DNA from 2 places in the Pseudarthrobacter sp. NPDC092202 genome. Region 2 is predicted to be linked to the other one. Evidence: riboswitches for the same ligand, from Rfam matches in the RefSeq annotation. Region 2 holds a riboswitch; the other holds the start of a gene.

Region 1 (15,892 bases), on a different contig from region 2:
GCGTGCTGTCAATGAATCCTGCGGCAGCCATCACGGGGCCGGCGTCGCTGCTCACTGGTTGCGGCCCGCCGATGCATGGAGGATGCAGAACGGGGTCCAGGGGCGTGCCTCCAGCCTGCCTTCGGCGATGGCTTCCCCGCAGACGGCGCAGGTCCCGTACGTGCCGGCAGCGATCCTGGCCAGGGCTGCGTCAACCTGGTCCAGCCCCGCACTGCTTTGCTTCAGCAGGGCTGACGCCTGGGACAGCTCGAATGCGATAGTGGAGCCTTCGGGGTCGTGTTCGTCGTCCACGTTCGAATCCTGGCGTGCCGAGTTGGCGGCGGCGATGTCCGCGCGGAGCGCCGGAAGCAGGGCCACCTTCCGTTCCCGCTCCTCCTCGAGCATCATCCGGAAGCGTTCATAGTCGGGCATGGGAAAAGCCTACGCGGGGTCAGTACCAGTTCTTTGCCATGGAGTGGTTCCAGGCGGCGCAGGGCGAGCCGTAACGCTCCCGGATGTAGCCCAGTCCCCAGTCGATCTGTGTCCGGTAACTGGTCAGCCAGTCGGCGCCGGCACTTGAATACTTGCCCGGCGGGAGGGCCTGGGCGATTCCGTAGGCGCCGGAATAGGGGTTGGTGGCGGTGGTCAGCCAGTTCGATTCCTTGGTCCACAGCTGGGCGAGGCAAAGGAACTGGTCCTGGCCCCAGCCGTGCGCGCCCAGCCTGCCGGAGGCGTAGTTTTTGGCTCCTGCCGGGTCATTGACCGCGCCGCCGGGAAGGGAAGGCACGACGACGGGCGGCGGGCTGGGCGGGGCGGGCGCCGGGACTGCAGGGGAAGGAAGTGCCGGGGCAGGGTTTGCCGGAGCCGGAGCGGGAGCGGGATCAACCGGGGCGGGACCAGCCGGGGCGGGCGCAGGACCAGCAGGCGCGGGGCGGGCGGCGGGCATCGCCGGCCTGTTTGCCGCTTCGGCCTGCCGGCGGGACTGCTCTTCGGCGGCGGCCCGTTTGGCCGCCTGGGATGCCTCGTAGGCGGCGCGCGCCGCCTCGCCTTGCCGGTACGCGTTCTCCACCTCCGCCGTCGTACCTTTGAGCGACGCCAACTGCGCTGTCAGCTGCGCGCCCCGCTCCTTTTCGTCCGCCGACTTGCGGGCCAGGCCGTCCTGGGCCGAGCGGGCCGCTCCGAGCCTCGCTTCCGCTTCAAGGGCCAGCCGTCCGCGCTCATCCTTTGCGGCCTGTTCCTGGGCAGCCAGTGCAGCAGAAATTTCCCCTGCGGCCCGCGCCTTATGCACGAGCGCGGCGGTCTTGTCCCCCACGATCTGCACCACGTTGAGCCCGTGCACGGTGTTGGCCTGTACAGCGTCCAGGGCAACAAAGAACCCCATGTTCGTGCCGCCGGTCTTGTATGACTGGGCCGCCAGCGCACCAAGTTCCTTCCTGTACTGGACCGACTCCGAGTCAGCGTGTACTGCCTGCGCCGCAAGGGCCTCCACCCTGGCAGCGGCGGCCTGCAATGCCGCGTCGGTGGCTGCATACTCCGCCGCCGCCTGCACCGCTGCGGAGCCGGCGGCCTCGGATTGCTCCTGGAGGCCGGAGAGCAGGCCATCAATCTTGGCGATTTCCGCGGCCTTCCCGGCCTCGCTGTCCTTCGCGTCCTGCACCTCCTCCCAGGACGGGTAATCCCCGGGACTGCTGTCCGCGGCGGCTGCCGGCACCAGCCACAGGCTTCCTGCCAGGGCACACGAAAGAAGCGCCACGGGCAGGGGCGCCCTGGATTTGGTGACGAACCGGGACATAGTCCGGAAGCCTACCGCCTTGATCCGCAGGTTGAAGGAGGGCGTTTCTACATCGTTATGGAGCGGAGGAAGTTCGGTTTCGCGGAACAGGGCCGGGACGCCCGTTTCTTAGAGATGTTCCTTGAACCAGGCAAGGGTGTCGTTCCACGCCGCCGTAGCCTGGGCTTCGTTGTAGCGGTCCCCGGTGTCGTTGTGGAAGGCATGGTCCACCCCGGGGTAGACCGTGAGCTGGTGGACAACGCCGGATGCTGCCAGTGCATCCTTGAGTGCGGGCATGGGGCCGGTGATGCGCTGGTCGAGTTCAGCGTAGACGCCAAAAACGGCTGCCCTGATGTCCGGCACCTTTGCCAGGTCCGGTGCGGGCCCGTAAAACGCCGCGGTAGCTTTCAGCCCGTCCAGTTCCGCTGCCGCCTGCCAGGTGATGCCGCCACCGAAACAGTAGCCGGTCATGGCGATGCGTCCGCCCTCCACGAAGTCCTGGGCACGCAGGTACTCCAACGCCGCTGCGAAGTCGGCGACGTGCCGCTGGGCGCCTGCCTGGGTGAGCGCACCGGGAACAGCATCGCGGTCCATGCCTGCCGTCCCGCCTTCACGGCTGAGCAGGTCCAGGGCGAGGGAGGCGTATCCCTCCTTCGCGAAGCGGCGGGCCACGTCTTCGATGTGGGGCGTCAGCCCGCGGTTCTCGTGGCAGATCAGCACGGCAGGACTGCGCCCTTCCCGCTCCGGCCTGGCCAGGTACCCACTGACGGAGGCGCTGCCGGACGGAAACTGGATGGACGCCGTCGTCAATCCTGGCTCCCCCTCCGGAACGGAGAGCGGGCTCTTTGCCCCGGGCACCGCTCCCGATCCCGCCGTACCGGCAGCGGACGTCGGGGACGGCTCCGGGGTGGGCATGGGGTCGGTGCTCCGCGGCACCTCGCTGGGGGTACACCCCACCAGCAGCATCGCCGCCGCTGCAGCCGCCATGCTGCCGGTAATGAACGCAACGCGCCGGGTAAAGGTGCGCTGACTCAGCGCACCGGACTTGTAATCGTCGAAGAATTCCTCAATCAGGTATCTCTCATACTTGCCAAGCTGCATCACAGTGCCTCCTCGGGGTGCCGAACATACTCCTCCCCCGGGAACGTGAGAACAAGCTCCCATGGCGGGTGCGGCGCTTCCTTTACTACTTTGTGACAAATCCCACGTTTCAAAAACCCGGCGCGCCTGCCTGGCTGGACTGGATCGCCATGAGATGGCGAAATCCACTTGATTGCGTAATTGAGAGCCGCGCCTCGCATGTTATCCAAATGTGACAATGGGTGGTAAGTCGGGTTATGGTCTTCAGGTGTCCCTCTCAGACGGGACATTCCCATCAGTATGCCGAGCCCTGCCACTGACCCGGGAACCAATCGCTTTCCAGCTGGCAGGGACGGGGGAACCAAGTTTCCGCGGCCTTTTTGAAGGCCTTGGGGTTAAGTCGATAGCGCCTCCGTTCCTTTCGGAGTAGCTACCGGCCGGGTATCTCCAACCCGAACCCGACAGCTCACCCCGCAGGCATGGGAGAGGCGATCAACTGTGTCAAAAAATTCCACCACCGCCCGTCACCGCGCAACCCCGGCCCGCTCCCTCGTGATCGAGGGACTGTCTGTTTCGGCCAAGTCCCTGGGCCGTCCGGCTCTCGCCGTGGCAGCAGCCTCCGGCATTGCCTTCGGCGTCGGAGCCCCGGCTCACGCCGGTGTGAACGGTCCGGACACCACCGAGACCGCTAGCGTCCAGGCTTACGCCGCCCCTGCTCCGGCAGCCGCGGCCCCCGCCGCAGCAGCCGGCAACACCCACACGGTTGTATCGGGCGACACCCTTGGTGCCATTGCCACCGCTTACGGCGTCAGCCTGAATGACGTCCTGTCGGCCAACGGGCTTTCTGTCTCCACGATCATCTACCCCGGTGACCAGATCCAGATTCCCGCCGCCGGAACCGCTGCTGCCGCCCCGGCCGCAGCCTACGTTGCACCGGCTGCAGCACCGGCACCGGCTCCGGTCCAGACCGCTGCTGTTACTACCCCGGCGAACACCGGCATGAACATGTCCTACGCGTCCGCACCGGTTGCAGCGACCGGCAGCGGCGCCGGAGCAGCCATCCTGGCCAACGCCTACGGCCAGCTGGGCCAGATCCAGGACTGCACCGCGATGGTGGAGAAGGCCCTGCGCACGGTCGGTAAGTCCGTCGGCGACCTTGCCCCCGGCCAGTTCTACCAGTACGGCACCACCGTGGGCACCCCCGCCCCCGGCGACCTGGTGATCACCGCCGGCCACGTGGGCGTTTACGCCGGCGACGGCCAGGTTGTCAGCGGCGGCGTGAACGGCAACCAGACCGAGGTTCACTCCATCAGCTGGCTCAGCGGCGCTTCCTTCGTCCGCGTGGCATAGTCACCACGGACACAGGCGCAGCTGGCCCGTAAGGGCCAGGCCACTCCAGACAAGGGCGGCAGCCGGGTTCTCCCGGCTGCCGCCCTTGTTCTGTCTCCCCGGGACTTCCTCCGCGCGGTTCTCCCGTGCCCGCCTCAGGTACCGCAGAAGGTCCGGTAGGTGCCGAAGTCTTCCGGCGGACCTTCGGTATAGCGTTCCAGCCCCTCGCGTTCCTCGAACGGGGACCTCACCACCTCCAGGAGGCGGCTGAAGGGGCCCATGTCCCCCTCCGTTGCTGCTGCCAGCGCTTCCTCCACCAGATGGTTCCGGGGAATGTACACCGGGTTAACGCTGTCCATCAGACCGGCGTCGGGCTTGAGGCGGGCCCAGCGCTCAGCCCAAGCATCAAAGGCGGCGAGGTCCAGGACCATGCCGCGCGCCGGCCTGGTGTTTCCCCTGGCTGCCTGGCCAAGGCTCCGGAAGAACTGTGTGTAATCGACAGGTCCGTCCTTGAGCAGGCCGATGACCCCGTCCACCAGTTCCGATGCCTCGTCGCCTTCCTTGCTTCCGGCCGGGCCGGCGGCGATGCCCAGCTTTGCCTTCATGCCGTCGAACCAGGCGTCGCTGTACTGGCCGCGGAACTTCCCCAGCGCCTCCACTGCGGGCGCGACCGCCTGTTCCTGGTCCTCGTGGAAGAGCGGCAGCATCGCCTCCGCCAGCCGCGCCAGGTTCCACTCGGCCACCACCGGCTGGTTGGCGTAGGCGTAGCGCCCGCCGACGTCGATGGAGCTGTACACGGCACCGGGGTTGAAAGCGTCCATGAAGGCGCAGGGCCCATAGTCGATGGTTTCGCCCGAAATGGTCATGTTGTCCGTGTTCATGACGCCGTGCACAAACCCCACCAGCATCCACCGGGCCACCAGCCGGGCCTGGGCGGCAACCACCGAGGCGAACAGTTCCAGGTAGGGGTTTTCAGACTGGGCTGCGGCCGGGTAGTGCCTGCTGATGGCGTGGTCCGCGAGCCGGCGCAGGAGCTCCATGTTGTCTGTGGCCCGGGCGTATTGGAAGCTGCCCACCCGGAGATGGCTGCTGGCCACACGTGCCAGAACGGCGCCGGGCAGCATGGTGTCCCGCCGCACCGGGCGTCCTGTGGCCACAACCGCCAAGGCCCGTGTGGTGGGAATGTTCAGGGCGTGCATTGCCTCGCTCACCAGGTATTCGCGCAGCATGGGGCCGACGACGGCGCGGCCGTCGCCTGCCCGGGCAAAAGGTGTCCGGCCGGAGCCTTTGAGGTGCACGTCGCGCAGGCGGCCGCCGGCGTCCGGAAGTTCGCCGAGCAGGAGCGCCCTTCCGTCGCCGAGCAGCGGCGAGTAACCGCCGAACTGGTGCCCGGCGTAGGCCTGGGCGACGGGCGTGGCGCCCGCCGGGACGTGGTTGCCCAAAAGGAGCCGGACGCCTTCGGTGGTCCGCAGGTATTCGGGAGCCAGCCCCAGCTCGCCGGCCAGGACTTCGTTAAGGACCAGGAGCGTGGGTTCTGGCGCTTCCTCTGCCTGCCAGGGCACGGCGAGTTCCGGCAGGTCGCGGGCAAAAAAGCCTTCGAAGGTGACAGTTGATTCTGCTGCTGCAGTCATGGATTAACCCTATCGCCGTCATTGGTGCGCCGGTTGATCAGCCAGGTGATGAGCCACAGGATGACTCCAATGGCCATCAGTCCGCCGGCAATCTGGTACTGGATGATGTTCCTGCCAACCCACGGGCCGGCCAGGAAGGCGCAGAGCAGCGCGGCCACGAGCGGCAGAGGGCCCGGGGATGTGAAAAACACCTTGCGGTGGGGATCCCGTTTGCGGCGCAGCACGAGGCAGGCCACGTTGACCACCGTGAAAACGCACAGCAGCAGGAAGGCGGTGGTGCCGGACAGGTTGGCCACGATGTTGCTTTCGGGATCACTGGTGACGTAGAGGATGAGGCCCAAAGCCAGGACTGTGGAGAAGGCGATTCCTGCCCACGGGGTGCGCCGGACGGGAAGGACCTTCCCCAAGGCGCCGGGCAGGACGTGCTGGCGGGCCATGCCGTAAATCAGCCGGCTGGCCATGAGCATGTTGATGAGAGCCGTGTTGGCGACGGCGAAGACGGCCAGGAAGGGGAAGACCCTGTCGATCGGGAAGTCCGGCGAGCCTTTGTGGACCACTTCCAGCAGGGCAGCGCCTTCGGCTTCCCGGATTCCCTCGAGCTCCGTAGGCGAGAGGACGCTTACCACGGACACAGCAACCAGCATGTACAGCAGTACTGCTATGCCCAGGCCGGTGAGCATGGTGCGGGGAAAGATCTTTTCGGGGTTCTGGGTCTCTTCCACCATGTTGACCGAATCCTCGAAGCCCACCATGGCGAAGAACGCGATGGACGTCGCTGCGGTCACGGCGAGGAAGAGCCCCTTGTCCTGGGAGTCGTTGAAGACGAAGATTTCGCCCGGGTTTCCCGTCCCCTGGGCCATGACAAAGAACCCGACACCGATCACGATGCACAGTGCTGCCATTTCCACCACTGTGAGCACAACATTGAACTTGACGCTCTCCCCCACGCCACGCAGGTTGATGGCAGCCAGGACAAGCATGAATCCAAGGGCCACCGCGGTAATCACTCCCTGCCCGGGCTCCCCCATCCAGCCATTGATCTCAAGGCCGCCGAAAAAGTTCTGCGCCAGGACGTTCGCAGACGTGGACGCGCTGGTGATTCCCGAGCAGACCACGGCAAATGCCACCAGGAAGGTGACGAAGTGGATCCCGAACGCCTTGTGCGTGTACAGCGCGGCGCCCGCCGCCTGCGGATACTGCGTGACCAGCTCGAGGTAGGAGAAGGCGGTGAGCGTTGCCACCACGAAGGCCAGCAGGAACGGCAGCCAGACGATTCCCCCTACGGTGCCGGCCATGGTCCCGGTTACCGCGTAGACGCCGGCGCCGAGGATGTCGCCCACAATGAACAGCAGCAGGAGCTTGGGTCCCAGCACCCGTTTGAGCGTGGGCTCCTTGCCGTGGGCAGTAACATCCGACACTTCTTCTGAAGCTGCGCTCATGAGTGGCCTCCAAGGCTGGCTGGGCTGGATGAGGGACGTGGCTTTGTTGCAACGGCTGGCCCGGGGCGCAGTGCGGGGCCGTGGGATAAGCGCCGCCGCTGGGGGAAGGGGATGCGCTGCAGGTCCTCAGCCGCGATGACTGCAGCAGAACCCGCGCGGGCACCGGCCTGGGCCAGGAGCAGTGAGGCGTCGTCGCCGTACCGTGAGGAGAAGTGCGTGAGCACCAGGGTGCGGGCGCCGGAACGTGCCGCCAGCTCTCCCGCCTGCCCGGCTGTGAGGTGGCGGTACTGGCCGGCCAGCCCGGCGTCGTCGTCAGCGAAGGTCGACTCGGCGACGAGGAGGTCGACGCCGTCGGCAAGTTCCTCTGCGCCCGGACAGGGCGCGGTGTCCATCACGAAGGCGAATCGCTGGCCCGTCCGGGCGACGCTGACGTCTTCAAGCTGCACGCCGCCCAGGCTCCCTTGGCGCTGCAGCCGCCCTGCGTCCGGCCCGGATATCCCTGCCGCGTGCAGGCGTTCCGGCAGAAGGGTCCGGCCGTCCGGTTCGGCCAGGCGGTAGCCGTAGGTTTCTATCCGGTGTTTGAGGGGCCGGACTTCCAGTCCTTCTGCCACCGCTCCGGCTTCGCCGTGCGGGTGCAGCCTGAGGTCGATACCCGGTGTGCTGACGGATACAAGGGCGCGGACCACGTCCCCGCCGGTGGATGGATAGTGGAGATGGACCGGATGGGGCACGGCATCGAGGGCCATGCGCGAAAGCACCCCCGGCAGCCCGAAGCAGTGGTCGCCGTGAACGTGGGTGAGGCAGATGCGGGTGATCATGTTCGTTGAGACCCCGGCGTGGATCATTTGGCGCTGCGTTCCCTCGCCGGGGTCGAACAGCAGGCCCTCGCCGTCCCAGCGCAGGAGGTAGCCGTTATGGTTCCGGGTCCGGGTGGGGACCTGGGAGGCGGTGCCGAGGACAACGAGCTCGCGCATGGCTTTAAGGACCAAAAAGCAGGTGCCGGAGAATCCGGTACCTGCTTTTGTGGATGCGGCGGCGGCTTAGCGCCGCCGGAGCATTCCCATGATCCTGCCGGCCACGCCGCCCGGCCTGGCACCTGCGGCACCCGTTGTGCCGGGCGTCCGGCGGGCTGCATTCAGCCCGGTTCCGCGGGTAGTCCCGCCGGTCCCGGTCCTGCCTGCGAATCGTCCAGCGGCATTTTTGATCATGCTTCCCAAGTTCATGTGAAACTCCTTCAGTAGTGATCCTGCCAACCGATATTCATCAGCCTGCTTATGATTTTAGCGCAGTTTGGGCCCACGTCGAGGGGACAGGCCGAACATCCCCGCTGCCGCTTGCTTCCTGGGGGCGCGGCCTGGGTGCTCGGGAATAGGGGCGGTTGCCCCTACCGGCGTGCCGGGGCGGCTGCTAAATTTGCACGCCTCAGGCCCCCTCCCCCGCCAGGGAACCCGCTACCCGGAAGGTAACCAACATGCTTTCAGACACCTCCCTCCCCGTGATCAAGGCAACGCTGCCTGTGGTCGGCGAAAACATCCAAGAGATCGCCAAACGGTTCTACCAGCACATGTTTGACGCACGGCCGGACCTGCTGGACGGCCTGTTCAACCGGGGCAACCAGGCTGACGGGCGGCAGCAACAGGCGCTGGCCGGATCCATCGCAGCGTTTGCCCGGTACCTCGTGGAAAAGCCCGACCAGTTGCCTGACCACCTGCTGTCCAGGGTTGCGCACAAGCACGTCTCCCTGGGCCTGAGCCCGGACCAGTACGAGATTGTCCACGAGCACCTGTTCTGGGCCATCGTCGATGTGCTCGGCGAGGCCGTTACCCCCGAGGTAGCCGCTGCCTGGGATGAGGTCTACTGGCTGATGGGCAACATGCTGATCAACCAGGAACGGGGGCTGTACAACGCTGTGCACTTGTCTCCCGAGACCATCTGGCGCACCTGGCGGGTGGCTGAACGCATCCAGGAGACGGACGACGTCGTCACTTTCGTTGTGGAGCGCGTCGACGAGAGGGAGGTGAAGCCTTCCCTGCCGGGACAGTACGTGACCATCAAGATGCTCATGAAGGACGGCGTCCACCAGCCGCGGCAATACAGCCTCACCCGCGCAGACGACGGCAGGCACCGCCACTTCGCCGTCAAGCGGGTGCACGGGCAGGGAACGCCCGACGGCGAAATGTCCAACCTCCTGCACAACGACGTCAGGGTAGGCGATGAGGTGGTGCTTTCAGCCCCCTTCGGGGATGTAGTGCTGGAGTACACGGACAGGCCGGTAGTGATGGCCAGTGCGGGGATCGGGGTGACGCCGATGGCCGGCATGCTCTCGCACCTGGTCAAAGCCGGCAGCCAGCGCCAAGTGGTGCTCCTTCATGCCGATGACAGCCCCGGATCGTTTCCGCTGCGCCGGCAAGTCACCGAGGACCTGGCGTTGCTGTCCGACGGCTCCATGCACACCTGGTTCCTCAACCAGGACTCCGACGCCTCCGGCTTCGCCGGGTTCATGGACGTGAACGCCGTCGAGCTCCCGCTGGACGCCGAGTATTATCTCTGCGGCCCGCTGCCCTTCCTCCAGTCCGTGCGAAGCAGCCTCGTCTCCAAGGGCGTTCCGCCGAAGGACATCCAGTACGAAGTGTTCGGTCCGGACCTCTGGCAGGCCGACTTCCAGTAGGGGACTCCGCTGCCCGCGGAACCCGATGCTCAGGCTCCGCGGGCACGGCGCAGGGCCGCCAACCTGGCCGTGTATTCAGTCTCGTCAATGTCGCCGCGGGCGAAGCGTTCGGCCAAGAGGTCCTCCGCAGCGCTTCTACCGGGCCCATTGCCGGTACGCCCGCGGTTACCCGGGGACATGGACCGGGCAAAAAGGACAATGGCCGCGATGATTGCTCCCCAGAACAGGACGAAGCTCACCACCATCAGGACGTAGACCCAGGCGCCCATGTTCCCGTCCCAGTACATCATCGCTGCTCCTCCTGCCCTGCTGCCGAACCCTGATTGACTGTCCCGGCAAAGGGACGTCTAACGCCAGAGTCTTTCGTCCCGTGGATTCACCGGCGAACTCACGGCGGTGGCAGCATGGCAGATGCCGATTTTCCGGCAACCCTAAAACAGAAACTGCCCCCCGAACACCGGAACGGTTTCCCGGTCCGGCGTTCGGGGAGCAGTGGGCCCCTCTGCGGCGTGTCCTTTTGTTCCTTAACGTTCCAGGTCGTCGGGTTCGAATTCGCTCAGCGGCGAACCGCCGAAGTTTTCCTCGTCGTCGCTGGCATCAGCTTCCAGCCCTGTGGGTTCTTCGCCGAAGTCGACGTCGGCAACCGCCTCCCCCAGGGTGGGCGTAGCGGAGGCGGCCTGTCCCTCAGCCTCCAAGCGGGACTGCGCCGATTCATCCCGGAAAGTCTGTTCGCTGATGAAGTCCTCTTCCTCTCCCGAAACCGCCTCATCCTGGATCAACGGATCCTCCTGCCAGCGGTCCGGATTGTCCTCGGCCGCGCCCGGGTAGCTGTCCGGCTCGCCATTCACAGGGTCAAGCTCAAGGGAGGAAGCCGCACCCGGAGTCTCATCAAGGAGCACGTCGTCATCCTGGACAACCTCGAGCCCCTCATCGGGAAGGTTCTGTTCCGTCATGGTGATGCCTTTCTCTTCGAACAGCTGGAGTAAAACAATAGTAAGCATACTGACGACCCTGCGGCGTTGCTAACGTCTCCGCACTGATCCGCCAGAACCGGGCCGGCTCTTCGACGAGGTCCGCGGCGGGGCCCGTCCCAACCTGTATCTTGCCGTGACCTTTGGCCCTATGTCCCGCGTGGTTGCGGGGCCAGTGTTATAGGAGACCCACGCCCGTGCGAATGAGGAGAGCCGGTTATTACAACTCGTAAACCAGTCGCCGCCGCCACCAACGACTCACCGCAAAGCCAGGCGGCGGTGCTGTGGGCGGCGCGCCGGGCGGAGCGCCACGGTGTGCCCCTGGTGATCGTCCATGTTGTGGACGACAGGTGGGTGGCGGAACCGTATCCCTGGATCGGCGTTATGGAAGAGGCCGGTGACCGTCTCCTGCAGACTGCGGCAGGACGGGTCCGGGACGCGTTCCCCACCACCATCACCACCCGGCTCCTCACCGGAAGCGTAGGACGTTCGCTGGCGAAGTATTCCGCCAAGGCGTCCATGGTGGTCATCGGCTCCGGCACCGGCCACCTGGGCGGTTCACTGGCCGACCGGGCGCTCCAGGTGGCAGCCTCTTCGAAGGTTCCGGTGGCCGTGGTGGGAACGCAGGACCTGGAGGGCCGCTCCGGCGTGGTGGTAGGCGTTGACGGTTCCAAGGAAGCGACGCAGGCCGTGGCTTTCGCCGCAGCTGAGGCAGACCGGGAAGGTGACGAACTGACAGTTGTGTACGCCATCATCGCCCCCGACCGTGTGGTGGATGCCGGCCTGACATCCACCAGCCTCGCCGAGCTTATTGCCGAAGAGGAGCGCCTTGTCCTGGCGGAAACGGTGGCCGGACTGAAGGAAGACTATCCAAGCCTCCAGGTGCACCAGGTGCTGGAAACCGAGCGGAGCCCGGTCGATGCGCTGGTGGATGCCGCGAGGAACGCCAGGATGCTCGTGGTGGGAAGCCGCGGCCGCGGCGGGATTCAACGGCTCCTGCTGGGATCCACGGCCCACGGCGTCCTGCGGCACCTGCCCTGCCCCACTGTTATTACCCGCATCCAGGCCACCAAGAACAAGAACTAGGCCAGCCCCGGCCTGCTGCTTCTCCCCATAGCTGTAACCACCTCCTACGTTCGGGTTGGCGTCATGAAGAAGACTGCTTCAGCAATAATGCTCATCCTCGGGATCCTCATCTCGATGGTTGGCCTCGCCACTCTCGCCGGAGGGGCGGCGGCCTCAGTGGTCGGATCCGCGCAGGGAGATGGCTACCTCACGTCAGGCACTGCCCGCCTGGCCGTCGGATCCCACGCCCTGACCTCGCCCAGGCTTGATGCCGTGGGCGAGGGCGTCCCGCCGCGCCTGCCTTTCGACGTCGGGACGCTGAGGCTGCGGGCCACGTCCGCGGAACCGGGCAAGGAGATCTTCATAGGGGTTGCCCCGCAGGAGGACGTTGAGCGCTACCTTTCGGGCGTGCACCATTCCGAACTGCTCGAAGTGGACAGCCGGCCCTTCCGGGCCGAATACCGTGACATTCAGGCACCGGCACACCTGAACCTCCGGCCGAGCAAACGTTCTGGAGCACGTCCGCCTCCGGGCCCGGCGAACAGGAGCTCACCTGGGACCTGGCCGCCGGCAGCTGGGAAATCGTCATCATGAACGCCGACGGCAGCCTTGGCGTGGATGCCGAGGTACAGGCGGGATTCCGTTCGGACCTGATCATGCCGGCTGCCACAGGCCTGCTGGTGGGAGGGGCAATTGCGCTGGCACTGGGGATCCCCTTGCTGATCCTGGGAGCCGTGGGCCTCGGCCGGCACGCGAGGCAGCATCCCCGGGGGCCTGCCGCACCACCACCTGGATACGGGCCGCCGCCGGGGTATGGAACACAGCCCGGGTACGCGCCGGGGTACGGAACACAGCCCGGCTATGCGGCTGGCTACGGTCCATCGACCGGTTATGGGCCGCCTGCCGGGCCTGCCGGAGCAGTGCCCGGAACACCAGTCCCCGGACCCCTTGGAGCACCGGGTGCGCCAGGAGCCGGAGCATCACCTGTGCCGGGAGCCGGAGCCCCTGGTATCCCAGCGGTGCCGCACCCCGGGGCTGCGGACCGGGCAGACCAGGCTCCCTATCCCGCCCGGCTTTTCGGTGACCTTGATCCGGCCCTGTCCCGGGCGATGTGGCTGGTCAAGTGGTTCCTTGCCATTCCGCATTTCATCGTGCTGGTCTTCCTGTGGTTCGCGTTCCTCGTGACCACGATTGTGGCAGGCTTCGCCATCCTGTTCACCGGCCGCTACCCCCGCCCCCTGTTCGACTTCAACGTGGGAGTCCTGCGCTGGAACTGGCGGGTGGCTTTTTACGCCTACGCAGCTGCGGGCACGGACCGCTACCCGCCCTTCACCCTGGCACGCACCGATTATCCGGCGGACTTCGAAGTGGACTACCCGGAGAAGCTGTCCCGCGGGCTGGTTCTGGTGAAGTGGTGGCTCCTGTCCCTTCCGCATTTGCTGATTGTCGCCGCCCTGTCCGGAGCCACCTGGACGTGGGAAACAGAAGCCGGTGACCTGGGAACGACCTATGAGCGCGCAACAGGCCCGTCCCTGCTGGGCTTGCTCGTCCTGGTGGCCGTGGTGGCCCTGCTGTTCACCGGGCGGTACCAGCGGCCGCTGTTCGATTTCATCCTCGGCATCAACCGCTGGATCTACCGCGTCCTGGCCTACACGGCCCTCATGCGCGATGAATACCCGCCGTTCCGGCTTGACCAGGGACCCGCTGACGTCCTGCCGACGGCACAGGAACCACCACGCCGTGAACCGCCTGCGCAAGAGCCGCCGTCGGCTCTCCCGTAACCTGCCGGTGGCCACTGCAACTTGCCGGCGGCCCCTGCCGTGACTTTCGGCCCTACCTCCCGTTGTCCCGCCGGGACATCATGTACCAAGGACCGCCCGGGTCACCTGAGGAGCTGAGATGAGTACTGCTGGAACACCATTTGCCCGGATCCTTGTGGGTGTCGACGGCTCGGAACCGTCCATCGAGGCGCTGCGGCAGGCCCAGCGCCTGGCAACGCCGCTGGGTGCCAAGGTCCTGGCCAACGCGTACTGGGATTACCCGCAGGTCTACGCCGGCTACGTGATGATGGGTATCGAAGGCTTCGAGGAGCGTGCCGGGGAGATCCTCGACGACGCGGTCAGGAAGGCTTTCGGCGGCGAGACGCCGTCGAACGTTCTTCCCAACCTGATCCGCGGCCACCCGCGGGACTCGCTGATCGACGCCAGCCGTGATGCGGACATGGTGGTGGTGGGACGCCGCGGGCACGGCGGTTTTGGCGGGCTGCTCCTCGGCTCGGTCAGCTCAGCCCTGGTGGCCCACGCCCACTGTCCGGTGCTGGTGGTCCACACGCCGGAAGATCGCCCGGGGGCACCCTGAAGGAGGTCCACGTGGCCGGGACTACGGCAGGCGCAGTCCGTTGACGGAGCCGCTGCGGGGTGACGCACGACGACGGATGGCGGCTGCCGCCGTCGTGCTCGCCCTGATTGTCCTGGCCATCGTTCTTGCCGTACTGCTGCGGTCACCGGCGGGAACTTCTCTACAGCCGGCCGCACCTTCCTCTCCCGGCGCCTCCACCAGCCCAGGCCCGGGGGCCTCCAGCGCCCCTCCCGCCACAACACGGCCATCCACAGCAGACCCCTCCGCATCCCAGCCTGTGGAGGCATCGACGGAAACACCGGAGGCAGGGCAGAACCCTGTCCAGCCTCCCGCCACTGTGCCTCCCGTCCCGGTCCCGCCCCCCGCAACGGACGGCGGGCCCGGCCCTGAACCGGATCCTGTCCCGCCGGCAGCGCCGTTCCCCTCCCGGCTGATCAGCCAGGACCTCACCGTCATTCCGGACGCGGGGCGCGTGGTGGCGCTGACGTTCGATGCCGGAGCCAATGCGGCAGGACTGCCGAAGATCCTGTCCACCCTGTCCGCCAAGGGGGTCACGGGCACGTTCTTCCTCACCGGTAACTGGGTGGATGCCAACCCCGGCGGGGTGAAGCAGATCGTTTCTGCGGGGCATCGGGTGGCCAACCACTCCATGACCCATCCTGGTTTCACCGGCCTGGACGACGGGCAGATTGCCCAACAGGTCCGGGGAGCGGAACAAACAATCCTGGCAGCCGGGGCCGACCCCCGTCCGCTGTTCCGTTTCCCGTTCGGCGAAAGGGATGCCCGCACTATTGCCGCTGTCAACAGCCTCGGCTACGTTGCCGTCCGGTGGACCGTGGACACCCTGGGATGGAAAGGTACCAGTGGCGGCGTCAACGCCCAGGCCGTCGCAGACCGCACGCTGGCCGCCCTGCAGCCCGGCGAAATTATCCTTATGCACATCGGTTCCAATCCCGACGACGGCTCCACCCTTGACGCCGACGCCCTGCCTGACATCATCGACCGCATCAGCGCCGCCGGGTACGGCTTCGCCACCCTTGACGCGCTGCTGGCCCCCTAACAGAAGGAAGGGCCGCTAATGGAGAAGACCAGGCAGGCAAAAGCCACCGGCAGGCGTCCTGCTCCGGCATCGAACGGAACGGCCGATCCCGCACACCACGGGCTTCCCCTGCATGAGGTGGTCCTGCTGCTCGGGACGGACCACGTGCAGGGCCTCGCTTCCACGGAGGTGGCACGCCGCCAGGCCCAGTTCGGAACCAACGTGCTGCCGCGCTCACGCGGCGGGGGGATCTTCCGGAAACTGGCCCGGCAGTTCAACAATCCGCTGGTGTACGTGCTGCTGGCCGCGGCGGCCGTCACGCTGTTCCTGGGTGAATATCTGGACTCGGGCGTCATCCTCGCCGTCGTCCTGGTGAACACATTGATCGGCTTTGTCCAGGAAGTCCGGGCGGAGGCTGCCCTCGATGCGCTGCATTCCCTGGTCCGCACGCGCGCTGTGGTGGTCAGGGACGGGCAACGGGAAGAGGTCCCCTCGGAGGACCTCGTCCCCGGAGACCTAGTAATCCTCGAGGCCGGCGACAAAGTCCCGGCGGACCTGCGGC
Region 2 (15,892 bases):
GGCCGGGATGCCCCTCGGTGCCAAGCGGCTGGTACTCCTGGGCGGTTTAGGCGTTCCCGTCGGTCTGGTTGCCGGGCCGTATGTGCTCGGCATGCAGCTCCTGGCAGTGACCGGGGTAGTGGCGATAGCCATCGCCTTGTCCTACCGGGATGGCACGGCGTGGTTTTCCCGGTGGTCGTGGCTGACAGCGTGCGCGGGCCTCATATGGACAGGGGCCACCGTCGCGTACTGGCTGACCATCATTGCCGCTGCGGATGCGTCCGCCCCTGCGCCGCCGGTGTCCTCCGTACTGTTCTATGTGGGCGTTGCCGCATTCGTCCTGATGGCCGGGGCTGTTCTGGTTGCCGCCGTGGCCAGGTACACGGGCCGCAGGCGGTCGGCGAAGGCCCGGCTTCACGCGCAAAACCCCGAGACCGCGCCATAAAAAGCCGCCGTGACAGGGCACCTTTCCGGTGCCCTGTCACGGCGGCTGCGAATGGGAACGTCCCCCGTAGCGTCAGCCCTGGTTGCCGGGCCGCTCCCGGCGGCGGCGGGCGAGGTAAAGGATGCCTCCCAGGACGGCGATGATGGCAGCGCCGATCCCTGTCACGAGTGGACCGTTGCTGTCATCCGGGCGGGGAGCCTGGGGCATCGCGTTTGCCGCGGCGCTTGGGGTTGGCGATGCTGTCACGGACTCCGATACTGGCGCTGCCGGTGAGGCCGTTGGCACCGCCGCGGGGTCCTGGACGGTGAAGGAGTAGTTTCCCTCGATGGGGTGGCCGTCGGAGGAGACCGTCCGCCACAACACGGTGTAGGGTCCGTTGCTTCCCGGGGCGACTTTGGTTGAGATCGTCGGGCCGGTCACCGTGACCTGTCCGTCGCTGAGCGTTTTTCCGGTCGAGTCGGTCACGGTGATCACGCTCAGGTTCAGGCTCTTCGAATCCGTGGGCGGTTCCGACAAGGTGAGGGTCACGGTGTCGGGGGCGGCTGTCACCGTAGCGTCCCGGTCCGGGGATGTGGACTGGAGAGCGTCATGGGCCCGCGCTGGTCCGGCGCCGATTGCTGCGAGCAGCAGCGCTCCGGCGAGAGCCAGGCCGGCCCGGGAGCGTGCGTTCTTTTTCCGTGCTGTCATGGGTTCTTCACTTCTGTTCGTATCCGGTCCCCGCACTGCAGAGCGCAGGCGGGTTGCCCTGCCGTCACCGGCGAGGGTCTTATGAGCAGCCCAAGCGTGGCGGCGGCCCACGGACAACGGTTTGAACGGGGACTGTGACGCCAGGAGGAAGAGGCCGCCGGGTACGGAGCGGCTGGCGGAAGCCCGGCGGAATAATGACAGGATCGATGGGTCCGTTGAGGGGACGCAGCCACGCCGCAAGCGCCCAGAGGGCGGCCTCGCCGCGGGCAAGGAGGAGTGCTGTAGCCAGCGTTGCAATGACGTGCGCGAACGTCATTGGCGAACCGGCGTCGGCCATCAGATGCTGATGGGTCGCTGCGCTTTCCAGCATCAATGGCCCGGCCGCCAGCCCGGGCCCGTGATGTGAAGGCTCTGAACCGGGCACGGCGCCGGCGGACAGGGTTGAGAAGGCCAGGTGCAGGCTCAGCTGGGCCCCGCCGAGGTAGGCGGCCAGGAGCGGGGCTGTCATTTTCAGCCCCGCGAGCAGGACTGCGGAGAGTCCCACGACCGCGGCAAGCGCCATCATGATTGCCGGCGCTGGAAGCTGACCCCCGGCTCCCACGTGTGCCGCGGCGGCGAGTGTGAGCACGGTCAGGGCCAGCACCCCTGCGCGGGGCAGGCGCAGCGGCGCGTGCCGAAGGACCACGTGCCAGCTCCTTCCGGGCGTTGTTCTGCTACGTCATGTAGAACGATAGCGTTTCTGCAGGCCCCGCTGCGTGCCGGCTATTTGACGGCGTCCTCGAGTTTCTGCCGGAATTCCGCTTCGGTGTTGAGGGTCAGCTTTTCACCGTTGAGGAAAAAGGTCGGCGTGCCGGAGACGCCGAGGGCTTTTCCGTCAGCGATGTCTTTGCGGATCCGTTCCTTGGTCTCTTCGGCAGCCACGGCAGCGTCGTACTTCGCCATGTCCAGGCCCAGTTCTTCGGCGAAGGTCCTGAACAGGGCGTTCTGGAAGTCCTGCTTCTCGCCCCACTGCGGCTGGGTTTCGAACATCTTGGCGGCCATCTGTTCGTACTTGCCCTGCTGGGCTGCGGCTTCCACCGCCAGGGCGGCCTGGCCTGAGTTCTTGTGAGAGGGCAGCGGGAAGTAGCGGTTGACGAAGGTGATCCGGTCCCCGTATTCCTTCTTCAGTTCCTCCACCAGCGGCGCGGCGGCCCCGCAGGCCTCGCATTCAAAGTCCAGGAACTCTACGAGCTGGGCCTTCTCGGTGGCGGGGGCGGTGAGGCGGTGGCTGTCGTCCCTGACCACCTGGGCGTCCGCTACCGGCTGCACTGCGGCCGGTTCGGGTTTGGCGGCGGTGAACACCGCGTACCAGATCAGGCCGGCGCCGACGGCGGCGGCGAGGAGGATCCAGAGGACGATCCGGACCTTCCGCGCCGGGTCGGTGGGCTTGGCGGTGGATTTTGTTGCCTGTGTCATTAGTGGGGAATGCTTTCCTGGTTGCGGTGGGCTACTGGTTCGATCTGAAAAGTTGAGTGCTCGACGCTGACTTCGAAATGTTCCGCGACGCAGCGCTGCAGGTCCGCCAGGATCTCGGCGGCGTGGCCGTCCAGCATGCAGCCGTCTTCGACTGTGACGTGCGCGGAGAGGACTGGGGTGCCCGAGGCGACCAGGGAGGCATGCAGGTCATGGACGTCGATGACGTGCGGCAGGGCAAGGATGTGTTTACGGACCTCTGCCAGGTCAAGGCCTGCCGGCGCGTTCTCCATCAGCACGTTCAGGGTCTCGCTGAGCAGCTTCAGGGTCCGGGGGATGATCAGCGCCCCGATCAGCAGGGATACGACGGCGTCGGCCTGCACCCAGCCGGTGACGGCGATGATGATGGCGGCGACGATAACGGCGACGGATCCCAGGGCGTCATTGAGGACCTCGAGGAACGCGGCACGCATATTGAAGTTATGCTTCCGGCCCGAGGCCAGCACGATCAGGCCGATGACGTTGCCGGCCAGGCCGATGATGCCGAACCAGAGCATCGTGGACCCACCGACATCCGGAGGTTCGAACAGCCGGCGGATGCCTTCGATGATGACGAAACCGCCCACGCCCAGGAGCAGGGCCGCCTGCCCGGCGGCGGCGACGATCTCTGCCCGTTTGTAACCCCAGGTCCGCTTCATGGTGGCGGGTTTGAGCGCCAGCGACGCGGCAATAAGGGCGATCAGCAGGCCAGTGGAATCGGTGAACATGTGTCCGGCGTCGGCCAGCAGGGCAAGGCTGCCGGTCAGGAAGGAACCGATGATTTCGGCGACCATCACGGCGAAGGTGATGGTGAAGACGATGATCAGTTTTCCGCGCTGAGCCGCCCCGTCACCGGCGCCGTGGGCGTGATCGTGGCCGCTCACGAATGGATCTCCTGGTTTACCGCCCCGGTCCGGGAGAATGCGGTTGTCTCCTGGGCGCAGTCAGGGTCAGCGCACTGGCAGATGGGGCCGACCGTGAGGATGGTACCGAGCAGGTCATCCAGGGCGTGGGCAAGGCGGGGATCAGAAAGTTCGTACCTGACGCGCCGTCCCACGGGCTCGGCCAGGACCAGCCCGCAGTCGCGCAGGCAGGCAAGGTGATTGGAAAGAATCTGGCGGCTCACACCGATCCTTTCGGCCAGATCAGAGGGAAACGCCGGACCGTTCCGCAGCGTGAGCAGGACCGCTGCCCTGGTCGGGTCTGCGAGGGCTTTGCCGAACCGGGCCAGGACCTCAGTGCTCGAGAGAATGCGCATACCGGCAATATTACAGCTGTTTCTGGATTCAGGAAAGCCTGGATCGACGCGGTTCACCGGCCATCCCGCCGCCGGTCGATCCTGCTGTCGCGCTCCTGCAGCTGGGCAAGCATGTCGTTGTATGCGTCCAGATCCGCATCGTTGTTCCGTACGGCGGCGCGGTCGGTGCGGCGCATTTCCCTGGCATCAGAGCGGGACCACATCACCGCGACGCCGATGGCAATGAGTAAAGTGGGGACTTCCCCGATGCCCCAGGTGATGGCTCCGCCCATCTGCTGGTCGGCCAGGGCCGACGGTCCCCAGTCCCGGCCCAGGCCGGTGAACCAGTCCGGCTGCAGGAGAGTTGGTGAGCCCATGAGCGTTACCCCGAAGAAGGCATGGAAGGCCATGGTTGCCAGCAGCAGCAGGAGCCGCAGCGGGTAGGGGGCGCGGCGCGGCAGCGGGTCGGTTCCGATCATCGAGAGGATGAACAGGTAACCGGTGATCAGGAAGTGGGCGGTCATCAGCTCATGTCCGGCATGTTCGCGCAGAGCGAACCCGAAGGCGTCTGAGTAGTAGAACAGCACGATGGAACCGGCGAAGTTGGCCGCGACAAACAGCGGGTGGGTCAGGACCGCCGCCACCCGGGAATGAACCAGAATCATGATCCATTCCCTGGGGCCGCGGGAGCCGTCCCGCCGCGGGGCCAGGGTGCGCAGGGCCAGGGTGACCGGGGAGCCGAGGACCAGGAAGACGGGGACGACCATGGTCAGGGCCATGTGATCGACCATGTGGGCGCTGAAAAGTACCCTGCCATATACGGAAGGGCCGCCGGACGTGAAAAAGACCAGCGCCGCAAGCCCGGTGAGCCAGAGCGCCGTCCGGATCCAGGGCCAGTTGTCCCCGCGCCGGCGCAGGCGATGCGCGCCCAAAAGATACAGGACAGCAGCGGTAGCGGCCAGGGTGATCCACAGCCAGTCCGGCCGCCACACGGTAAACCAGCGCTCCGGGGTCAGTTCCGGCGGCAGAAGGTATCCGGTGAGCACTTCGGCCGGGGTGAGGGCCGCGCGGATTTCTTCGCCGCCGGGCGGAGGCGTCCGGCTCAGGGCTGCTGCGAGGCCGCTGACGGCGCCCATGATCAGCAGTTCCGCGACGATGAACCGCCACAGCACCGTGCCCGCTCCCGGCGCATCCTTCCGGCTCAGGGCGGGGATGAGGCGGGTACGGTGCAGATATCCGATGATGCCCAGGATGATGACGGCGGCGGTTTTGGCCATGACCAGGACGCCGTACGGGGAGGCCAGTCCTTCCGGCAGCGCCATCCGGATTGAGGCGTTAATGATGCCGGAAGCGGAGACCAGGATGAAGGCGAACAAGGCCAGGGACGAGAACCGGCGAAGGACCGCTGCTGTGTCTTTGCCCAGGGCTGTTCCGGCCACGGTGAGGGCGATCAGTCCGCCGAACCAGAGGCACACCCCGACCAGGTGAAGGCCCAGGGAATTGGTGGCCTGTTCGTGGTCGGTACCGCTGGAGGCATGGCCAATGAGGATGACGGGAACCAGTCCTGCGATGGCCAGCAGCGCCGCGGCCGCCAGGGGCCCCGGCGAGCGGGCACCGAACACCACTGTTGCTACCACTGCTGCGATGATCACGACCGACAGCCACGCGTTTCCGCTGGGCAGTTCTGTCATATAGGCGACAAGGCCGGCAGAAAATTCGGGGCTGCCGGAGACCGGGACGCCGGCGATGTCCGCGAAGCCCAGGACCAGGACCGCCAGCGCCGAGAAGGTCCAGATGATGCTGGTGGTCGCAACCAGGACCATGATCCGGGTAAAGGCGGGGTGCTCAGCCCCTGTTGCCGGGGCCTGCCGGCGAACACCGGTTCGGGAGGCCCGGCCGGCGCTTTTGAGGGGCGGGAGAATGAAAGCGGCAAAGACAAGCCCGCCGATCGTTGCCGCCGCCGCCAGGTTGTGTATTGTCTGCGCCAGGCCGTAGCCCCACTGAACCAGCGCCCCCGGGTCCCGGGTCTCGGCCGGAAGAGTTCCCCTGCCGTAGGCGGTCGCAGCAAGGACGACCACCAAGGCAACTGCGCAGGCGGCCGCCAGCCAGACCGGCCCGGGTGAAACAGTTGTCCTCTCCTGTGAAGTGGAGGCTTTGAGCGCCACGATACGTCCTAACCTGGTCCTGGCCGCGTCCCGGAAGGGCGGGGACGGAGCGCGAAACGAAACACCGCGCGCGACACCAGATTATCTGTAGAGTTGTTCACACGTTAAACGCGCGTGTCGGCGTGCGTTCCCCCGGGCCGCGGGCCTCGTGCGCTTCCGCACGTATCCGGGGCAGATCACAGATTCAGCACATAAAGGTAGCCTAGATGGATGACGCAGATCCCACCCCTGGCCCCTTCCGGGCCGGAGTGTTCCCTCCGGCTCGTCGATGCAGACAAAGTCGAGGCGGTCCGGTCCCGGATGCCTGGAGATTCGGACGTGGCCGATTTGGCGGTGATCTTCGGGCTGCTCTCGGACCCTGGCCGGGTCAGGATCCTGATCGCCCTCCTCGAAGGGGAAATGTGCGTCTGCGACCTGGCAGCAACCACCGGGCTGAGCGAATCCGGCGTCTCCCACGCCCTGCGCCTGCTGCGCGGGCCCAGGGTTGTTCAGGTGCGCCGCTCGGGCAGAATGGCCTACTACTCACTGGCAGACTCCCACGTCCGGATGCTGCTCGATCTTGGCCTGACCCACGTGGGCCATACAGGGAAGGACCGGTTGCGCGCGGTCGAAACCGCCCAGCCAGGCTGATAGGGGCCGCTGTGTCTGCGCGGTGCGGCCGCCGGTGCTGCCATGTCTGAGCCGGAGATCACCGGTCCGGTCTGGCTTCCTTCGCTGCCCCCGTCGCTTACTGAATACCTGGCGCCCAACCTGCAGCCGGTACCGCTGATCCCTGCCCTGACGCTCCTGGCCGCGGTGTTTTACCTTGCAGGGGCGATCCGGCTGTGGCGGCAGGGCCGGCGCTGGTCCGTGGTGCGGACCTGTTCCTTCCTGGTGGGCTGTCTGGCCATCCTCGTGGTCATGGGAGCCGGTATCGAAGGGTACGGGCTGCGGATGTTCTCCATCTTCATGTTCCAGCAACTGACTCTCATGATGGCCGTTCCACCGCTGCTGGTAATTGGATCACCAGGAACACTGCTGCTGCGTGCCACACCACACGGCAGGCTCGGCCGCCGCGTCCTTCAGGCAGCGCTGTGGGGTCTGCGTTCGGGCTGGGGGCGCATTGCGATTCACCCGGCCTTCATGGTCCCGCTGTTCCTGCTCAGCTTCTACGGCGTGTACTTCTCGGGCCTGGCGGACCTGCTGCTGCCTAGCTGGTACGGCCACGTCGGCCTGGAACTGCTGTTTTTGATCTCCGGGATCCTCTTCACTGTCCCGTTAATCTCCGCCGATCCCCTGCCGAGCCGCCAGACACACTTCGGGCGGATGGTCGACATTTTCGCGGAGATGCCGCTCCATGCCTTCTTCGGGGTGGTCGTCATGATGGCGACCACGCCCATGGTGAAGTTCTTCGCCGCACCCCCTCCAGGATGGAATGTCGACCCGATGACGGACCAAGGCGTGGCCGGCGGACTGGCCTGGTCCTACGGGGAGCTGCCCGGGGTGCTCCTGCTGATGTTCATCCTGGTCCGGTGGCAGCGCGAGGAGGCAAGATCCAACGCCAGCATCGAGCGGGCCGAGCTGACCGGAGGAACCCCCGAGCTGGACGCCTACAACAGCTACCTGCAGCACCTGGCAGACAGACCTGAGCGTCACCGCTGATCAGCAGCGCCGTCCGACTTGACCCCCGGGTCTGGTCGTATGAAGATATCTGCAGACGAGTTTTACAAAGCGTAGAAGTAGCTTTCTTTTCCTGCTGTTATCGGATTGTGACATTCTCGTTCGGTTAGGTAGCATTGATTCAGGCTTTTCTGTATTAAGCCTCGGCTCCGCATGCTCAGCCCCGCCGGCGGTGCCAGACGACGAACCCTTTACGGCGGGGGCGGAGGACCCACTCACGGCAGCTTGCTGCCTTGGGGTGAAGACGCACACTCGGCAGCGGCCCTGCGGGCCGGTGACGGGGCTGCGTCCGGGCTTTTTTCCTTGGCCCGAACCCGACAGCTAACTTCGCAGGCGACCTGAAAGGATAGCTGTGCTCCCCTCCCGCCACGGCCGCCGCCGTGCCCTGCCCCGAGACCGCTCCCGAGCCCGCGCAGGTGCTGCAGGGCCGCGGGGACGGTCCGGTCCCCACGCCCCGTCCCGGCGCCCTGCCTGGCTTCCCGGGGCCTCCGCTTTTGCTGCCGTCGCTATGCTCGCGTCCGGTATACCCGCCGCGCATGCCGGCCTAGTTGCTGCCGGACCCGTCCCAGCCGCCCCGCCGGCGGCCGTTGAGGCTGCACCGGCCATTGCGGCGCAGGCGCAGGCGGTCATCACCTATCCACGCACTGACGTCGGAACCAGTCCGGCCGAACGGCCTGCGGCACCGGCGCCTGCCGGAACAGGATCCACTGCCGGAACGCCGGCCGCAGTTCCTCCCGATGCAGCGGCGGCACCGCCAGGGGCTGTACCCGTGGATGCCACCTTGGCCGCCCCGCTGGCCAGCATGTCCATTTCGTCTCCGTTCGGTTTCCGGACCAGCCCGATCACCGGCGGGTCCGGCGAACTGCATACCGGACTGGACTTGGTGGCCTCCTGCCAGACCGCAGTGTTCAGCGCCGGCTCCGGCACCGTGGTGGAGGCCGGGTGGTCCCAGAACGGCGGAGGGAACCGCATCGTGGTGGATCATGGCAATGGGATGAAGAGCACGTATAACCATCTTTCGTCGATAGAGGTTCCGGTCGGAGCCGTGGTGGGCAAGGGCCAGCGGCTCGGCGGTGCCGGCACGACCGGAAACTCCACCGGATGCCACCTGCACTTCGAAATCGTCCGCAACGGCGTGACCGTGGATCCCCAGGGCTGGCTTTGAGCATGACCGACATGGAGGCGCGCGAACAGCCCAAGGCAACGTCGGTGCTGCCCAGGAAACGGCTGTGGGCAGTTTTTGTCACGGTTGTGGCCCTCACCGCGCTGGGCTTCTTTGCCTTGGGGCGGCTTTCCGCCGCGCCCACTGTAGTCCCGGACGCCGGCCCGGACGCCGGGTTTGCCCGGGATATGCAGACCCATCATGCCCAGGCGGTGGAGATGGCCCTGCTGATCCGGGACAAGTCCGAGAACCCCGAGGTCCGGGCGATTGCCTATGACATTGCCACTGCACAGCAGCATCAAAATGGGCAGATGTTTGCCTGGCTGCAGGACTGGGGGCTCTCCCAGACCGGGACAGCGCCGCCGATGGCCTGGATGAAGGCAGATGGTACTCATGACGGGGCCGGTGCCTCGCACGGTGCCCCAGCTGCCGGTGGCGGAAATACCATGGAAGGCATGGCCACCCAGGAACAGATGCAGGCCTTGCGCGAATCCTCAGGTGCGGAGGCGGAGCGTTTATTCGTTGATTTGATGATCCGCCATCATCAAGGTGGCGTTGCAATGGCCACCGCCGGTACCCGTCTGGCGGAAACCTCAAAGGTACGGGACTTCGCTGCCCGTATCCTCGAAGCACAGACAGCTGAAATCAGGGCCCTTGAAGAGCTCCGTGGCCGACTTTGACCGCCCCAAAAGAGAGTGAGACCGCCGATGTCCGGAAAACCGAAAGCCGGTGAGGACCGCAAAGCGCTCCTAGCTGCAGTGCAGGCCAGGCATCGGGCCGCCGACAGGCGGCGGGCCTGGCTGATCTACGGCACCGGCGCGGCGGTCGTGCTCGCAATCATTGCCGCAGTGACCTTTGTCCTTGTGGCAGAGGTGCAGCAGCGCGAGCAGCTCAATGCCGCTGCGGCCCGCCCGATCGAGGGTGAGCAGGACTATCCGGACCAGTCCAGAAACCACACCAGCGGGGCCGTCAATTATCCGCAGACTCCGGCCACCGGCGGAGACCATGCACCGGTCTGGACGAACTGCGGGATCTACACCGCCCCCGTTGAACAGACCCGGGCAGTGCATTCCCTCGAACACGGGGCCGTCTGGCTCACCTACCGCCCCGACCTGCCCACGGACCAGATCGCCAGCCTAACCTCGCTGGCCGTCGGACAGGATTACCTCTTGGCCAGCCCCGTTCCGGGGCAGGTCTCCCCGGTGGTCGCAACAGCGTGGGGCAAGCAGCTCGCCGTGGACAGCGGCAGCGACGAACGCCTGGCACCGTTCATTAAAAAATACCGGCAAGGCGCGCAGGCACCCGAGCCCGGGGCTGTTTGTTCCGGCGGCGTGCAGGGCTGACATTGCTGCCAAATAAGGACCGGGAGCCCAGGGCCTACGGATTCCTGCTGTCCTGGCGGTGGGTGGGCATCCTGGGTCTGGCCGTTCTGTTCGCTGCGGCCTGCATAGGGCTGGGTAACTGGCAGATGGACCGGCGAAACCAGGCAGTCACCGAAATCCGCCGTGTCCAGCAGAACTACGACAAGCCGCCTGTGCCCTACGAAGAAGCCAGCCGCTATTTTGATCACGCCGAGCCGGACGCGAAATGGACGACCGTATCCGTTAGAGGCCAGTACCTCGCCGAAGACCAGCGGATCGTGCGGAATCGGCCCAACTACTCTGCCGCAGGGTACGAGATTGTGGTGCCGTTCCGTCTGCTAACCGGCGAAACGATCATCATCAACCGCGGCTGGGTTCCCATCGGAAACAACCGGCCCGGCTACCCTGATATGGTTCCTGCACCGCCGACTGGAACCGTCACTGCGGTGGTGCGGATCAAACCCTCAGAAGCCGACGTGGACCGCGCTGCTCCGGAAGGGCAACTGGCCAGCATCGACCTGACCTCCTATGCCCGCCAGCTGCAGTACCCTGTGAAGACAGGCAGCTATGGCCTCATGGCTTCCGAAACGCCCCCGCCGGAAACTGCGCCTCAGCAACTCGCCCCACCCAAGGTGCAGGAAGGGTCAAACCTGTCCTACGCGATGCAGTGGATTACCTTCGGCGTGCTGGCCTTTGTCGGGTTCGGTTACATGGCCCGGCAACAGGCCCGCATCGGTCGGGAGGAACGTGAACTTGAGGAACCGTCCGAACCCGGACAACACCGTGCCCAGGGCAAAGCACGCCGCCCACGCTCTGATGACGAGGAAGATGCTCTTCTGGATGCCATGGGCCTCTAAGAGCGGAGGCCAGCCAGCCGTGGAGTACCTGACGGCCAGCCGCAGCCGGGCCGGCGGATCCGCTGCAGAGGCGACGACCGGACCCTGGGCGGCCGTTTGCTGCGCACGGCGTCGATTGCCCTCAAGGACTGAGCCCCTGGCCCTGACCATCCTTCCCCCAAAGGGACGGCTCACTGGCTCTCTGCAGGGCGGGCGGCGCGGCAATGGCTAAGGCCGACGGTTCTGACCTGACCGTTGCCGCTCAGGACTATTTGAAGCTCCTCTACACCGCCAATGAATGGTCGGATGCGCCGGTCACCGTTGGGCTGCTGGCGGACCGGCTGGGCCTGAGCATGTCCACGGTCTCCGAGGGTATCGCAAAGCTCGCGCTCCAGGGCCTGGTCTCACACGCCAAGTACAGCAGTGTCAGTCTCACTCCCGACGGGAGGCGGTACGCCCTGGTCATGGTCCGCCGGCACAGAGTCCTGGAAACCTTTCTGGTGCAGACACTCGGATACACCTGGGATGAAGTCCACGACGAGGCCGAAAAGCTCGAACACGCGGCCTCCGAAGACCTGATCGCCAGAATGGATGAACTGCTGGGACACCCGTCCACGGACCCCCACGGTGATCCCATCCCCACAGCCGACGGGCAGGTAAACCGCCCCGAAGCCAGCCAGCTCACTGCCGCACAGCCAGGACAAAACGTGGTCATTTGCCGGGTATCGGACACTGACCCGAAGTTGCTGCGTTATTTTTCCCGCCTTGGCCTCACTCCCGGGACCAAGCTCACCACCGGCCAACGGAAGCCCTTCACGGCAGGGACAACCGTCCGAATGACCGGCAGCGGGCAGGACATCACGCTTGGAACTGAAGCGGCGGACGCGGTCTGGGTGGTTCCTGCAGCAGCGGGGATTGAGCGCTCATGAGCTTATGTGGGCCATAGCCGCCGTCAGTACTTTCGTCACTGCCTAAGGGTCACGGCGCTGGCTGCCGCCGCCTTCGACCTCTGACCACCGGTGCTCTCCCGCTCGTGGGCGGCGGACAAAGATGATGGCGGCCGGGCGCGGAAAGCCGTAAGGTCCAGGCTGTTGCGGTGAGGTCTTAGGACCAGTTCCCCGCGCGCGTGCTGCCGTTGCCGGGAATCTCCTCCTGGCTGCGGTAGAGCTGCAGCCCGTTCAGGTCGGTCACGAGGTCTCCCACCACCACCACCAGGGCAAGCACCAGGCCGGAGAACACCATGACGTTCAATCCGACCCCCAGCGCGAACAGCACCAGCAGGGCGGCCACTGTGGATACCGTCAGGACCAGCAGTCCCACCAAAGCGACTCGCCAGGACCTGAAGAACATCCCGAGCAGGAGAGCCGCCAGCGCCAGGCTGACGAAGAGCGCAATTCCCAGGCTCTCCACCGCGGACTGGATGAAGGACGCCGGACGGTAGACACTGCTGTCCACGTCAATGCCCGAAAGGCCCGGTTTCAGGTCCTCCAGCGCCGACTCCAGGGCGGCGGTAATCTCCATGGTGTTCGCCTCGGGGAACTTCTCGACGACCAGCATCAGGCCTGGATCCTCGTCCAGCACTGCATCACCTATGAGCGGCTGATGATTTTCGCGCACTGAAGCAACATCCCCCAGCGTCAATGGGGCACCCGTCACTTTCTCCACGCTGACCTTGGCAAGATCGCTCGAAGTGGTGATCGGCAGCACGTGCTGGATACCGATGCGCTGGTTCTCCGTCTCCAGGAAGCCGCCGGTACCTGGCGTGGAGGCCTTAAGGAAGGTCAGGGGAGACACCCACACGGCATTGCCCGTGGTCTCCATGACCTGGTTCAGCGTCACTCCGCGTGCCTGCAGCACTGCCGGGTCCACTTGGACCTGCATCTGCTGCTCACGCTGCCCCCAGATGGAAACGTTCGCGACGCCGGGAACGCCCATCAGGCGTGGTTTGATGTTCCAGCGGGCCAACACGGACATGTCCATGAGCGGCATCTCCGAAGAAGAGAGCCGCACCATCATCACCCGGCCGGTGGAAGACTTGGGCTGCATCAGTACCGGCGGCGTGGAGACACGCGGCAAAGAGTGCGCCATGACCAGCCGCTCCGCCACGAGCTGGCGTGCCCGGGGCAAATCCGTCCCCGGCTCGAACAGCAGCTGGATTGAGGACAGGCCAGGAATGGACTGGGATCTGATCTCGTCCAGATAGGCGACGCCGTTGAGCAAGTCGACTTCCATCGGCGAGGTAATGAGCTGCTCTACCTCAACAGCGGACAAGCCCAGGGCTTCCGTCTGAATTTCCACCTGCGCTGGCTCGAATTCAGGAAGGGCATCCACAGAAACATGGGGAAGATACCAAAGACCCATGCCTACAATGCCGGCCGCCAAAGCCAGGACCAACAACCGAAATTGCATGCTCCATCGAGCAAATAAACCCGTCATAGCTCTTCCAAAGTGCATGTGGGAAATTTGGGCCGGCAAAGCGCCGAAAACCTTCCAAGGGACAGTTACCCAAGCTTCCCCCCGATCACGGCCACCAGACAGCCCCAACTTGATGCGCCGGAACCCCCAAAACAGGGGCACCTGCCCCCCCCAACCACACGGGGTGGGGCAGCACCGTCCCCCAAATTTTGGTGGTCGACAAAAAGGAATTGGAGCACTTATATTGCGGTACCGGACCAGAATGCACGGCCATGAAGATGACGGCACTGGCCATCAGCTGGCCAACACTTATCCGATCCAAAAAGGAGCTTTGGCATGTCCCCACGTCACGCCCGCACACCGGCACGGGGAATGGTGCACTTTTACACAGTCACAATGACCGCCGGCGTACTGGGCATCAGTGAAGCCGAAGTTGTGAAAATGCTGGAAAATGGGGAGCTCCGCGGTCTCCGGCTCGTGCCCCCGACACCATGGCTTGTCGATGGCAAAACCTTGGACGAGTTCGCCCTCCACTGGAGGAACAGCCCTCCCCAAAGCGACGAACGCCGAGCGAGTGGTCCCGTCCAGCAGCGGCGACTCCGCGTCAAACTCCGGAAGGATCAGGCTTGACCGGTAACGGTGAGGACGATGAGGACACAGTTCAGTCCCACAATCAGCGTCGCGCTGGTCCAGCCGGCGATCTTCAGCGGCATCGAGTCCGTGTGGATGCCCATCACATCACGTTTCCCGGTCAGCCGGATCAGCGGGATCAAAGCAAAAGGAATACCGAAGCTGAGCAGGACCTGGCTCAGAACCAGGGCCAGGGTCGGCTCGATCCCGGCGCCGAGGATCAGCAGGGCAGGGATCAAGGTGATGACGCGACGGGTCAGCAGCGGTACGCGGAGCTTCAGCAGCCCACCCATGATCGTGGCGCCCGCATAGCAGCCGACCGATGTCGAGGCCAGTCCCGAGGCCAGCAGCCCGATGGCGAACACGACGCCGATGACGGGACCAAGAGCCGACGTGACGGCGGCGTGGGCACCGGCGATCGTGTCCGTTCCTTCGATGCCACGCAGGCTGGAGGCGGCCAGCAGGAGCATGGCAATGTTAACTACCCCGGCGAGCATCAGGGCGCCCGCCACGTCGAAGCGGGTGGCCTTAATGAGTCGTGTCCGGACGGCGGGATCCTTGGAGAAGCCGTGCCTGTCCCGGGCCAGCGCCGAATGCAGATAAATCGCGTGCGGCATGACCGTGGCTCCCAGCATGCTGGCCGCAAGCAGGACGGTGTCCGTGCCCTCGAACCTGGGCACCAGGCCGCCCAAGGCGCTCCCGGCATCGGGCGGGTTCACGAAGAGCCCGGAGACGAAACCGACCGCGATGACGCCAAGCAGGATCAGGATCGCGTACTCGAAGGACTTCTGGCCCCGTGCGCTCTGCAACGCCAGAAGCAGCATTGATGCCACACCAATGATGAGGCCGCCGGCCAGCAGCGGAAGGCCGAACAACAGGTTCAGCGCCACGGCACCGCCGATGACTTCGGCCATGTCGGTTGCGCCGGCGACCACCTCAGCTTGGAGCCAGTACATCCGCCGTCGGCCGTTGCCAAGACGCTTGCCCAGAATCTCGGGAAGGCTCAGGCCCGTGGCCAGCCCGAGTTTGGCCGACTGATACTGCACCAGCACGGCCATGGCGTTCGCTGCCACCAAAACCCAGACCAGCAAATACCCGTAGCTCGCACCCGCAGTGAGGTTAGCGGCCACATTGCCAGGATCGACGTAAGCGATGGCGGCCACAAAAGCCGGGCCCATCAGCAGCAAGCGGGACCACCGCCGGCCCGCGGCCGGGCGTGCCTGAAGTATCGGAATAGCCATCATGGTCCTCGTCATCGTGGGCGTGGTGATACCACTGAGAATAACGCAAAATTAGGCGCACCGAAAAGTAAAGCTTCGGCTTACCTTCTTTCACGTTGGACATCACTGCACCTACTCATCAAGGTTCCGTACGGCGGCGGTGGTTTCTCAGCTGAGGACGCCGGTGCTTGTTCCCGGGCCGGTTGGCCTGCTTCGTCATCTTCCGACGCCCTTTATTCACCCGCCTACGCTTGATGAATGCGAGTAGCCCGTTTGGTCAGTGTCCTGGAGCGCCGGCAGATCGGCCTCTACCTGCTGGCCGTTGTCGCTGGAGGAGTGCTCGGCTGGCTGGTTCCTGCCGTGTCTGTGCCCCTGGAACAGGCCATCAACCCTGTTCTGGTGCTGCTGCTGTTTGCGACGTTCCTCGGCATTCCGTTTGCCTTGATCGGTAAGGCGATACGCGATGTCCGGTTCATGGCGACCGTTCTGGTCCTGAACTTCCTTATCGTCCCGGGCGTTGTCTTTACCCTGTCCCGGTTCATCGCACATGATCAGGCCCTTTTGATCGGGGTGATGATGGTGCTGTTGACCCCCTGTATCGATTA

Evidence for each region. A riboswitch is a leader RNA that binds a small molecule or an ion and turns the genes downstream of it on or off. The one in region 2 is predicted to bind cyclic di-AMP.
Region 1: another riboswitch for cyclic di-AMP. It lies ahead of ACIQF4_RS05385 (LysM peptidoglycan-binding domain-containing protein); the one in region 2 lies ahead of ACIQF4_RS19480 (M23 family metallopeptidase).

Annotation. Positions count from the first base shown of each region.
Region 1 covers NZ_JBIVRG010000002.1:424,379-440,270, forward strand. Annotated here, with positions in the region: gene ACIQF4_RS05365 (DNA alkylation repair protein) at 1-31, opposite strand, end outside; gene ACIQF4_RS05370 (TraR/DksA family transcriptional regulator) at 52-411, opposite strand; gene ACIQF4_RS05375 (lytic transglycosylase domain-containing protein) at 431-1,771, opposite strand; gene ACIQF4_RS05380 (dienelactone hydrolase family protein) at 1,880-2,851, opposite strand; cyclic di-AMP (ydaO/yuaA leader) riboswitch at 3,122-3,325, shown strand; gene ACIQF4_RS05385 (LysM peptidoglycan-binding domain-containing protein) at 3,329-4,180, shown strand; gene ACIQF4_RS05390 (YdiU family protein) at 4,315-5,790, opposite strand; gene ACIQF4_RS05395 (APC family permease) at 5,787-7,229, opposite strand; gene ACIQF4_RS05400 (ribonuclease Z) at 7,226-8,203, opposite strand; gene ACIQF4_RS05405 (hypothetical protein) at 8,270-8,452, opposite strand; gene ACIQF4_RS05410 (globin domain-containing protein) at 8,701-9,897, shown strand; gene ACIQF4_RS05415 (SHOCT domain-containing protein) at 9,927-10,187, opposite strand; gene ACIQF4_RS05420 (hypothetical protein) at 10,422-10,898, opposite strand; gene ACIQF4_RS05425 (universal stress protein) at 11,088-11,954, shown strand; partial or broken gene ACIQF4_RS05430 (DUF4389 domain-containing protein) at 12,018-13,714, shown strand; gene ACIQF4_RS05435 (universal stress protein) at 13,833-14,291, shown strand; gene ACIQF4_RS05440 (polysaccharide deacetylase family protein) at 14,332-15,351, shown strand; gene ACIQF4_RS05445 (cation-translocating P-type ATPase) at 15,370-15,892, shown strand, end outside.
Region 2 covers NZ_JBIVRG010000019.1:2,002-17,893, reverse strand. Annotated here, with positions in the region: gene ACIQF4_RS19525 (hypothetical protein) at 1-424, shown strand, start outside; gene ACIQF4_RS19520 (copper resistance protein CopC) at 497-1,111, opposite strand; gene ACIQF4_RS19515 (hypothetical protein) at 1,191-1,796, opposite strand; gene ACIQF4_RS19510 (thioredoxin domain-containing protein) at 1,874-2,566, opposite strand; gene ACIQF4_RS19505 (cation diffusion facilitator family transporter) at 2,566-3,486, opposite strand; gene ACIQF4_RS19500 (helix-turn-helix transcriptional regulator) at 3,483-3,860, opposite strand; gene ACIQF4_RS19495 (cytochrome c oxidase assembly protein) at 3,914-6,004, opposite strand; gene ACIQF4_RS19490 (helix-turn-helix transcriptional regulator) at 6,215-6,634, shown strand; gene ACIQF4_RS19485 (cytochrome c oxidase assembly protein) at 6,677-7,645, shown strand; cyclic di-AMP (ydaO/yuaA leader) riboswitch at 7,834-8,013, shown strand; gene ACIQF4_RS19480 (M23 family metallopeptidase) at 8,433-8,828, shown strand; gene ACIQF4_RS19475 (DUF305 domain-containing protein) at 8,831-9,505, shown strand; gene ACIQF4_RS19470 (DUF3105 domain-containing protein) at 9,533-10,168, shown strand; gene ACIQF4_RS19465 (SURF1 family protein) at 10,171-11,043, shown strand; gene ACIQF4_RS19460 (metal-dependent transcriptional regulator) at 11,247-11,951, shown strand; gene ACIQF4_RS19455 (efflux RND transporter permease subunit) at 12,127-13,431, opposite strand; gene ACIQF4_RS19450 (Nramp family divalent metal transporter) at 14,058-15,308, opposite strand; gene ACIQF4_RS19445 (arsenic resistance protein) at 15,546-15,892, shown strand, end outside.